4 regions of the Streptomyces sp. NPDC056948 genome follow, and region 2 is predicted to be linked to each of the others. Evidence: riboswitches for the same ligand, from Rfam matches in the RefSeq annotation. Region 2 holds a riboswitch; each other region holds the start of a gene.
The links. A riboswitch is a leader RNA that binds a small molecule or an ion and turns the genes downstream of it on or off. The one in region 2 is predicted to bind cobalamin.
Positions count from the first base shown of each region.

Region 1: it holds a riboswitch for cobalamin, as region 2 does, so the genes downstream of both, ACFTZL_RS04185 (energy-coupling factor ABC transporter permease) here and ACFTZL_RS26735 (prenyltransferase/squalene oxidase repeat-containing protein) in region 2, are expected to answer to the same signal.
Region 3: it holds a riboswitch for cobalamin, as region 2 does, so the genes downstream of both, ACFTZL_RS22650 (ABC transporter substrate-binding protein) here and ACFTZL_RS26735 (prenyltransferase/squalene oxidase repeat-containing protein) in region 2, are expected to answer to the same signal.
Region 4: it holds a riboswitch for cobalamin, as region 2 does, so the genes downstream of both, metE (5-methyltetrahydropteroyltriglutamate--homocysteine S-methyltransferase) here and ACFTZL_RS26735 (prenyltransferase/squalene oxidase repeat-containing protein) in region 2, are expected to answer to the same signal.

Region 1 covers NZ_JBHUQX010000018.1:21,020-23,207, forward strand. Annotated here, with positions in the region: gene cbiQ (cobalt ECF transporter T component CbiQ) at 1-54, opposite strand, end outside; gene ACFTZL_RS04180 (energy-coupling factor ABC transporter substrate-binding protein) at 60-404, opposite strand; gene ACFTZL_RS04185 (energy-coupling factor ABC transporter permease) at 401-1,102, opposite strand; cobalamin riboswitch at 1,132-1,339, opposite strand; gene ACFTZL_RS04190 (protein kinase) at 1,396-2,188, opposite strand, start outside.
Region 2 covers NZ_JBHUQX010000227.1:8,602-10,789, reverse strand. Annotated here, with positions in the region: gene ACFTZL_RS26740 (SCO2322 family protein) at 1-123, opposite strand, end outside; gene ACFTZL_RS26735 (prenyltransferase/squalene oxidase repeat-containing protein) at 120-1,334, opposite strand; cobalamin riboswitch at 1,446-1,592, opposite strand; gene ACFTZL_RS26730 (phosphotransferase) at 1,626-2,188, shown strand, end outside.
Region 3 covers NZ_JBHUQX010000174.1:3,657-5,844, reverse strand. Annotated here, with positions in the region: gene ACFTZL_RS22660 (4-hydroxybenzoate 3-monooxygenase) at 1-107, opposite strand, end outside; gene ACFTZL_RS22655 (CoA-binding protein) at 116-529, opposite strand; cobalamin riboswitch at 611-801, shown strand; gene ACFTZL_RS22650 (ABC transporter substrate-binding protein) at 928-1,887, shown strand; gene ACFTZL_RS22645 (FecCD family ABC transporter permease) at 1,923-2,188, shown strand, end outside.
Region 4 covers NZ_JBHUQX010000018.1:17,707-19,894, reverse strand. Annotated here, with positions in the region: gene ACFTZL_RS04170 (energy-coupling factor ABC transporter ATP-binding protein) at 1-419, shown strand, start outside; cobalamin riboswitch at 447-670, shown strand; gene metE (5-methyltetrahydropteroyltriglutamate--homocysteine S-methyltransferase) at 838-2,188, shown strand, end outside.

The DNA.
Region 1 (2,188 bases), on a different contig from region 2:
GGGATGGCGGTGGCGCCAGCGACTGCTGTGCGCCGCCGCGTCGATCGGCAGCACGCGGCTCAGGCCCTTTCGGCCGTGGACTCCTCGGCGTCCCGCTCCCGCGCCTGCTGCTCACCCTGCCGCCGGCCCCGGCGCAGACCGAAGTAGTAGGCGAGGACACCGGCGCCGAGCGCCGCCTGCAGGGAGAACAGGGCCGACTCGATCTCACCCGACGGCGGCTCGTACAGCGGCGAGAACCAGGGCTTGTAGTCCGGCTCGATCTCGGTGATCGCCGTCTCCGCCTCACCGTCGGCGCCCGTGAACGGCTCCTCCTTGTGGTCGCCGAGGCCGAGCGCGAGCGGCAGTACGGCGAGCGCGATCACGGCGAGCAGCAACAGGAGGTTGATCTTCGTGTTCTTCTTCATCGGGCCACTGCCTCGGTCTCGGTCACGGACTGCTTCTTGGCGAGGAGCACACCCAGCCGGGTCAGTTCTCCCTTGCTGGACTGCACCAGCAGCCGCATCACGAGCACCGTCAGCAGCCCCTCGCTCACCGCGAGCGGGATCTGGGTGACGGCGAAAATGGTGCCGAACTTGCCGAGCGCGCCCACGAACCCGCTGCCCGGGTCGGGGAAGGCGAGCGCCAGTTGCACGCTGGTGACGCAGTACGTGGACAGGTCGGCGAAGAACGCCCCGAAGAAGACCGCGACCATCAGCGGCACGTCGTACCGCCGCAGCAGTTTGTAGACGGCGTATCCGGCCCAGGGCCCGACGATCGCCATGGAGAAGACATTGGCGCCGAGCGTGGTCAGACCGCCGTGTGCGAGCAGCAGCGCCTGGAAGAGCAGGGTGATGGTGCCCAGCACCGCCATGATGGGTGGCCGGAACAGGATGGCCCCCAGGCCCGTTCCGGTGGGGTGGGAGCAACTGCCGGTGACCGACGGCAGTTTCAGGGCGGACAGGACGAACGTGAAGGCACCGGAGGCACCGAGGAGCAGGGTGCTCTCGGGGTGCTCGCGCACCTCACGGGTGAGCGACCGGACCCCGTGGACGACGAACGGCGCCGACGCGACGCTCCAGGCGACCGCGTGTGCGGGCGGCAGAAAACCCTCGGCTATGTGCATGGCTCAGCAGACCCTCTCCAGCACCTCGTGGATGGTTGACGCGCCTTGGCCGGTCTCCTGGCTGACGGGTACCACCGCCCGTACTCCGCCTTCCCGGGTCACAAGGACCCAGTGGCTGCCCGTGAGGGCCGGAGCCGGACTTCCCGATTCACAGTGGCGAGGGCCGCACCGGCATCACACCGGATTTCCCGTTCACCAAGGCGTGGTGACAGTAGTGCCGAGATAAGGACGATGACAAGCCACCCAAGGGGGCGCGCGAGGGGGCGTCCGCTCGCACACCGGCGCAGGGCCGCTCAGTCGTCGCCCCCGTCGTCATCGTCGTCCCCGTTCTCCCAGGTCTGACGGGGCTTGTCCTGCTGGGGTTTGTCCGCCTTTCGCGGTGGGTCGGCCGTCTCCTGCGCCGGAGCCGTCGGGCTCGGCGTCGCTTCGACGGGGGTCGCGGGAGGGGGCGCGGTGGTGGACGGGGTGATATCGGCCACTGTGCCGGCGGCCGGAGTGCCGGCGGCCGGAGTGCCGGCGCCCGGATCCGTGTCCGCCGCCGGAGCCGAGGAGAGGGGTGAGGCCGAGTCGGCGGACGGTGTGGCGGCGGGGCTGCTCGCGGAGGGGGACGCGTCGGGTTCCGTGCCCTCCGTCGCGGTGTCGTCGGGCGAGAACCACAGCATGCCGGCGAGCATCGCCGCGGCGAAGAGCGCCGCCGCGGCGACCGTCGCGGCCGCCCTGCGCCGGTTGTCGGTGCCGCCCCGGGGCGCGGCGCGACGCGAACGGCCGGCCTGGGCCGCGCGGCCGGTGCGCAGCCCCGGGGCGCCGGGCAGCGCGTACGTGGCCGGGTTGCGGGTCTCGGCGGCCGGATACGGCCTCGGCGTGGCGGACGTCACCGGGGGCGCGGCCTCCGGCAGCGGCTCGGGCAGTCCTCGCCAGGCGCCGCCGGCGAACCACTCGGCGGTCTGCTGGGCGGTGGGCCGGTCCTCGGGCTGCTTGGCGAGCAGGCCGAGCAGGTAGTTCTCGAAGGCCGGCGGGAGTCCGGCGACACCGAGCTCGCGAGGCGGTACGGGCGCGGAGTCGAGGTGCTGGTGGAGGAGCGCGACG
Region 2 (2,188 bases):
GACCCAGCGGTCGCCGTCGCGGTCCCAGAACGACCAGTACCGGTAGCCGGCGGCCTGGGCCTGGCCCGCGCCCGCGCACAGCAGGAGCGAGGCCAGGAGGAGGAGAACGGCCCGGCGGATCACGACTGCTGCCTCTTCTTGCGGCCGGTGAAGAGGAAACCGATGCCGATACCGGCGACGAGGCAGACCCCGACGTACCACCAGACGCCGAAGAAGTCCGACGTCGAGTCCGAGTCGTTCTTCTTGTCGGTCGCCGAGGGCTGTTCGGGGGCCTGCGGGGCCGGGCCCGTCGCGTTGAGCTGCTTCACCAGGTCCGTGCCGCCGAAGTCGCGCGGGTTCGCGCCCGTCGCGTGCGCGGCGAAGATGAGCTGGGCGTAGGCGGCGGGGCCGCCCTGCTCGGCCCAGGTGGCGGAGTTCTTCTCCAGCCAGCGCACGGACTTCTCGGCCTGCTCGGTGTCACCCCGCGCGGCGAGTGCCACGACAGCGTCGGCGGTGTTGCCGTGGTCGGGCTGGGGGTCCGAGCCGGCGAGGGCGGAGGTGAGGTGGTCGTCGTCCTTGGTGAGGATCTGGGTGAGGTAGGAGGCTCCGTTGGCGGCGGCCTGGTCCGGCGTACCGGGATCCGCACAGGTGACGTCGGACTTCTTACCCGCCTCCACCACCATGTCCTTGCCCAGGGCGCCGAGCACACCCGCCGCCGTGGCGTCCGCGTTGGCGGCCAGCTTGCCCTTCTTGTCGGGCTGGAACGCGAAGGCGCCGTCGCCGTCCCCGCCGCAGGGGAGGGCGAGCTTCAGCAGGGCGTCGTAGGGCGACTTCCCGCCCTTCTCGACCTGGTCGGGCTTCTCGCCCGCGGCGGTCAGCGCGCCGATGACGACGGACGTGGAGTTGGTGTCGCTGGCGCCGCCGGGCGCGTAGCCCCAGCCGCCGTCCTTGTTCTGGACGGACTTCAGCCAGCCGACGGCCTTGTCGGCGGCGGCGTCCTGTCCGCCGAGCGCGGCGAGGGCCTGGACGGCGGCGGCCGTGGCGTTGGTGTCGAGCATGGTCTTGGCGTCGCACGCGGCGGTGGGGTCCGGGCGGTACGCGGCGAACCCACCCTCCTCGCACTGCTGCCGGACCAGCCACTCGACGGACTCGGCGGCCGGCTTCTCACCCACCGTGTCCTGGGCCAGCAGGGCGAGCGACTGGCGCCAGACGCCGTCGAACTTGGGGTCCTTGTCCCCGTACAGGGCGGAGGGGAACGCCTGGGACGGAGTCGGCGACGGTGCGGCGGCGGCCGGCGTGGCGGCGCCGATCACGGTGGCGGCGGCCAGGACCGCGGCGCTGCGGCGGACGTTCATGATCGGCGGGTGCCTCTCCCTGTGAGGGAGCCGGGCAGCACGGGACACCCCGGCGGCTCGGCTCCGTATACCTCGACGGTGCCGTGTACCGGCAGGCGCCGGGCACGTGAGCCGGTCACGAACCGTACGGGGCGATCCGGCTCACCGCCTGCCTCGGCGGGCGGTTCACGGTTGCGGGTCAGCGCCGGAATTGCACCGGCTTCTCCCAGTACGGTGTGATGACGACCTGCTCACTGTACCCGCACGTCCAAAACGGGCTGAGGCCGCTCTACGGCCGGGTAGCTTCGCCCCATGCCGACAACGCCATCGGGAAGACTCCTCGGCTCGGGCCGCCGCGCCGATGTGTACGAGATCGACGAGGGGTGGGTGCTGCGGCGGGAGCGGGAGGGCGGGGGTGATGCGGCGGCCGAGGGGGCGGTGATGGAGCATGTGCGTGCCCACGGCTATCCGGTTCCCCGGGTCCGTCCGACCGGCTCGCGTACCGACCTGGTGATGGAGCGGCTCTCCGGCCCGACCATGCTCCAGGCGTGCCTTGCGGGCGCGCTGGATGTGACGGAGGCCGGCTCGATCCTGGCCCGGCTGCTGCGCGACCTCCACACTCTTCCCGCTCTGCGCTCGCCCGACCCGGCGGTCCGCGTCCTCCATCTGGACCTCCACCCGGAGAACGTGATGCTCACGCCCGAGGGGCCTCGCGTCATCGACTGGTCCGACACGGAGGAGGGCGATCCGGGCCTGGACTGGGCCGCCTCGGCGGTGATCCTCGCCCAGGCCGCCGTCTCCGGCGACGCACTCTCGGCCCCCGCCCGCGCCATGCTGGCCGCCCTCCTCGCCGACCCGTCCCCGCTCACCCGGCC
Region 3 (2,188 bases), on a different contig from region 2:
GCCCGCAGGATGTTGCCGATGGTCAGCCCGGCGGGACCGGCACCCACCACGACGACCGGGAAGTGTTGCGGGGCATCGGAGTTCGAAGGGGAGGAGGCGTGGGTCATGCGCCCAATTATGAAGCCCCGAGCCGGGGGATCTCGATCGCCGGACAGCGGTCCATCACCATCTCCAGGCCCGCGGTCCGGGTGCGGTCGTACGCCGCCGCGTCGATGACGCCGAGCTGGAACCACACCGCCCCGGCGCCCTTCGCGACCGCCTCGTCCGCGACCGCTCCGGCGAGGTCGCTGTTCACGAACACGTCCACGACGTCCACGTCGAAGGGGATGTCCGCCAGACTGGCGTACCCCTGCTCGCCGTGCACGGTCTCCGCCTTGGGGTGCACGGGCACGACGCGCTTGCCGTACCGCTGGAGCACCGCGGCGACGCCGTACGCCGCGCGCTGCCGGTTCGACGACAGGCCCACCACGGCCCAGGTGTCGCCGAGCTCGGTGAGGATCCTGCGGACCGTTGCGTCGTCGCCGTACACCGGCGGCCTCCTCGGGAGTCGTGGAAGAGCTGCTGTCCGGGCAACGACGCAGGGCGCGCGGTGATTCCCCGATGCCCTCCGTGATAGCTTGCCGAGGCCAGTCGAACCCATGTACGTGGGTCAGGGAATCCGGTGCGAATCCGGAACTGACGCGCAGCGGTGAGGGGGACGGGCGGGGCCGCGGCCACTGAACGGCTCGTATGCCGTACGGGAAGGCGCCCCGCACCGGATGAACCCGAGTCCGAAGACCTGCTGGCGGCCCCCGCGGCCGGCCGGCGGCGGGGGAGCACCGTACGACCGGGCTCCGCGATCGGGCCCTCGACGTCTGAGGACTGGTTTCCTTGCCCCTCGCCCGACCCGCCCGTGCCGCCGTCCTGCTCGCGGCCGGCTCCCTGCTCATGACCGGCTGCGGGGGCTCGAAGGCCCCCACGGCCGACGCGGCCGCCACCCTCGACAACTGCGGCCGGAAGGTCCGGGTCGACAAGGCGCCCCGGCACGCCGTCTCCCTCAACCAGGGCACCACCGAGATCCTGCTCTCCCTCGGTCTCGCCGACCGGATGGCCGGCACGGCGACCTGGACCGACCCCGTGATGAAGGGGCTGGAGAAGGCCAACGCGAAGGTGCCGCGCATCGCCGAGAACAACCCCTCCTTCGAGCGGGTCCTGGACTCCGAGCCCGATTTCGTCGCCGCGTCCTTCGTCTCCACCCTCGGCAAGGGCGGCGTCGCCACCCGCGACCAGTTCGAGAAGCTCGGCGTGCCCACCTACGTCTCCCCGTCCGACTGCGCCGGCAAGGACAACTCGGGCGGCGGCGACGGCAAGCGCGACAAGGCGCTGGGCATCGACGCCGTCTACGGCGAGGTGCGGGACCTCGCGACCGTGTTCGGAGTGAAGGACCGCGGCGACGAGCTCGTGGCCTCCCTCCAGCAGCGGATGAAGAAGGCCACGCGGGGCATCGACGCCTCGGACGTCTCCCTGCTGTACTGGTTCGCCAACTCCGAGTCGCCCTACATGGCCGGCTGCTGCGGAGCGCCCGGCATCATGACCCGAGCCCTCGGCGCGAAGAACGTCTTCGACGACACCCACGAGGAGTGGCCGCAGGTCAACTGGGAGACGGTCGCCGACCGCAACCCGGACGTCCTCGTCATCGGCGACCTGACCCGCGACTCGGAGACCGCCGAGTCGGCGAAGCGGAAGATAGCCTTCCTGGAGTCCGATCCGGTCACCAAGAACATGGACGCCGTCAAGCACAAGCGGTACGTGCTGCTCAGCGGGCAGGCCATGAACCCGACCATCCGCACGGTCGCGGGCGTGGAGAAGGTCGCGGCCGGACTGCGTGAGTTCGGGCTCGTGAAGTGACCGTCCGCGGGCCGGCGCTCGGTGTCGCGGGCGCCATGCTGCTGGTGGTCTCCGTGGCCCTGGCGATCACCATCGGACCGGCCGACATCCGGGTCGGGGACGTGTGGTCCGTCGTCGCGTCCCACCTGGGGATCGGCAGCTCCGACCTGACACCGATCCGGGACGGGATCGTCTGGCAGCTACGGCTGCCGCGCACCCTGCTCGCGGCCGTGTGCGGGGCGGGACTCGCCGTGTGCGGGGCGGTGATGCAGTCGCTGCTGCGCAACCCGCTCGCCGATCCGTTCGTGCTCGGGGTGTCCTC
Region 4 (2,188 bases), on a different contig from region 2:
ACGGGCAGCGCAAGCGGACCGCCATCGCGGGCGCGGTCGCCATGCGGCCCCGTGTCCTCGTCCTCGACGAGCCGACGGCCGGACTCGACCCCGACGGCCAGGAACGGCTCCTCACCACATTGGACGGGCTGCGTGCGAGCGGCACCACGGTGGTGATGGCCACCCACGACGTCGATCTCGCCCTGCGCTGGGCCGACGACGCGGCGCTCCTCACCCCGGACGGTGTGCACGTCGCTCCCGCGCCCACGGCACTGGCCCGAACCGATCTCCTCCGGCAGGCGGGACTGCGGTTGCCGTGGGGTGCGGCCGCCGCCGAACTGCTGCGTGCCCAGGGGCTGTTGACGGAGTCGGCGCCCGGCCCGCGCACCCCGGACGAACTGGCCGCCCTCACGGCGGAGCGTCTGGGGAGCGGCGGCTGAGGGTCGCTTCCGCGGCCTCCCCGTGTATAGGCTGGCGGTGCAGCTGGTTCGCCCCGTCAGCCAGGCGGGACGCGTCGCAAGAGGGAACCCGGTGGGAATCCGGGACTGCCCCGCAGCGGTGAGCGGGAACGACCGCCGTCATACGCACTGGGCCCACGAACAGGGCCTGGGAAGCGACGGCCAGTAGGTGTTCTCACATGGTGAGGACGTGCCCGCGAGTCCGAAGACCTGCCATCTGCCCGCGCGCGGACGACTCGTGCGCGGACTCCCGGTGACCTCGAGGGCGGGTCGGCGTACATACCAGGCGGACGACCGTGCTGTTGCTGCTGCGCGAGGTCGCTTCCGTCCGGTCCGTCGCCCTTCGCGCTCTCGTCCCGTCGCCGGGATCTCAGGGATTCGTCTCGCGAAGGAGATCTCCGTGACCACCAAGCCCGCAGCCGCGGCAGCACGGGCCACCGTGTACGGCTACCCCCGCCAGGGACAGAACCGGGAACTGAAGAAGGCGATCGAGGGCTATTGGAAGGGCCGCGTCACCGCCGACGCCCTCCGGGCCACCGCCGCCGGCCTGCGCGCCTCGAACTGGCGGCAGCTCGCCGACGCCGGCATCGACGAGGTCCCGACGGGCGACTTCTCGTTCTACGACCACGTCCTGGACACCACCGTCATGGTCGGCGCGACCCCCGGCCGCCACCGGGACGCCCTCGAGGTGGACGCCCTGGACGGCTACTTCGCCATGGCGCGTGGCACACAGGACGTGGCGCCGCTGGAGATGACCAAGTGGTTCGACACGAACTACCACTACCTGGTGCCCGAGCTGGGTCCGGACACGGTGTTCACCGCCGACTCGTCCCAGCAGGTCGCCGAGCTGCGCGAAGCGCTGGCGCTCGGCCACACCGCGCGTCCCGTCCTCGTCGGCCCCGTCACCTATCTGCTCCTCGCCAAGCCCGCCCCGGGTGTGCCCGCCGACTTCGAGCCGCTCACGCTCCTGGACCGGCTGCTGCCCGTGTACGCCGAGGTCCTAGCCGACCTGCGCGCGGCGGGCGCCGAGTGGGTCCAGGTGGACGAACCGGCCCTGGTCCAGGACCGGACCCCGGCCGAACTGAACGCCGCCGAGCGTGCCTATCGCGACCTCGGGGCCCTCACCGACCGCTCGAAGCTGCTGGTCGCCTCGTACTTCGACCGGCTCGGGAACGCCCTGCCGGTGCTGGCGAAGGCACCGGTCGAGGGACTCGCGGTGGACTTCACGGAGTCGGCGGCGGCCAACCTGGACGAGCTGGCCGCGGTGGGCGGTCTGCCGGGCAAGCGACTGGTCGCCGGTGTCGTAGACGGCCGCAACATCTGGATCAACGACCTGCCGGCCTCGCTCTCCCGGCTCGGCACGCTCCTCGGCCTGGCCGACCGGGTCGACGTCTCGGCCTCCTGCTCCCTTCTGCACGTGCCGCTGGACACGGGGGCGGAGCGGGACATCGAGCCGCAGGTCCTGCGCTGGCTCGCCTTCGCTCAGCAGAAGACCGCCGAGATCGTCACCCTCGCGCGCGGTCTCGCGCAGGGCACGGACACGATCGGCGCGCAACTCGCCGCGAACCGGGCGGACCTGTCCTCCCGGGCGAACTCCCCGATCACCCGCGACCCGGCCGTCCGCGCCCGCACGGCGGCGGTGTCCGAGGCGGACGCCCGCCGCTCGCTGCCGTACGCCGAGCGGACCGCCGCCCAGCGCGCCCGGCTGGGTCTGCCCCTGCTGCCGACCACCACGATCGGCTCCTTCCCGC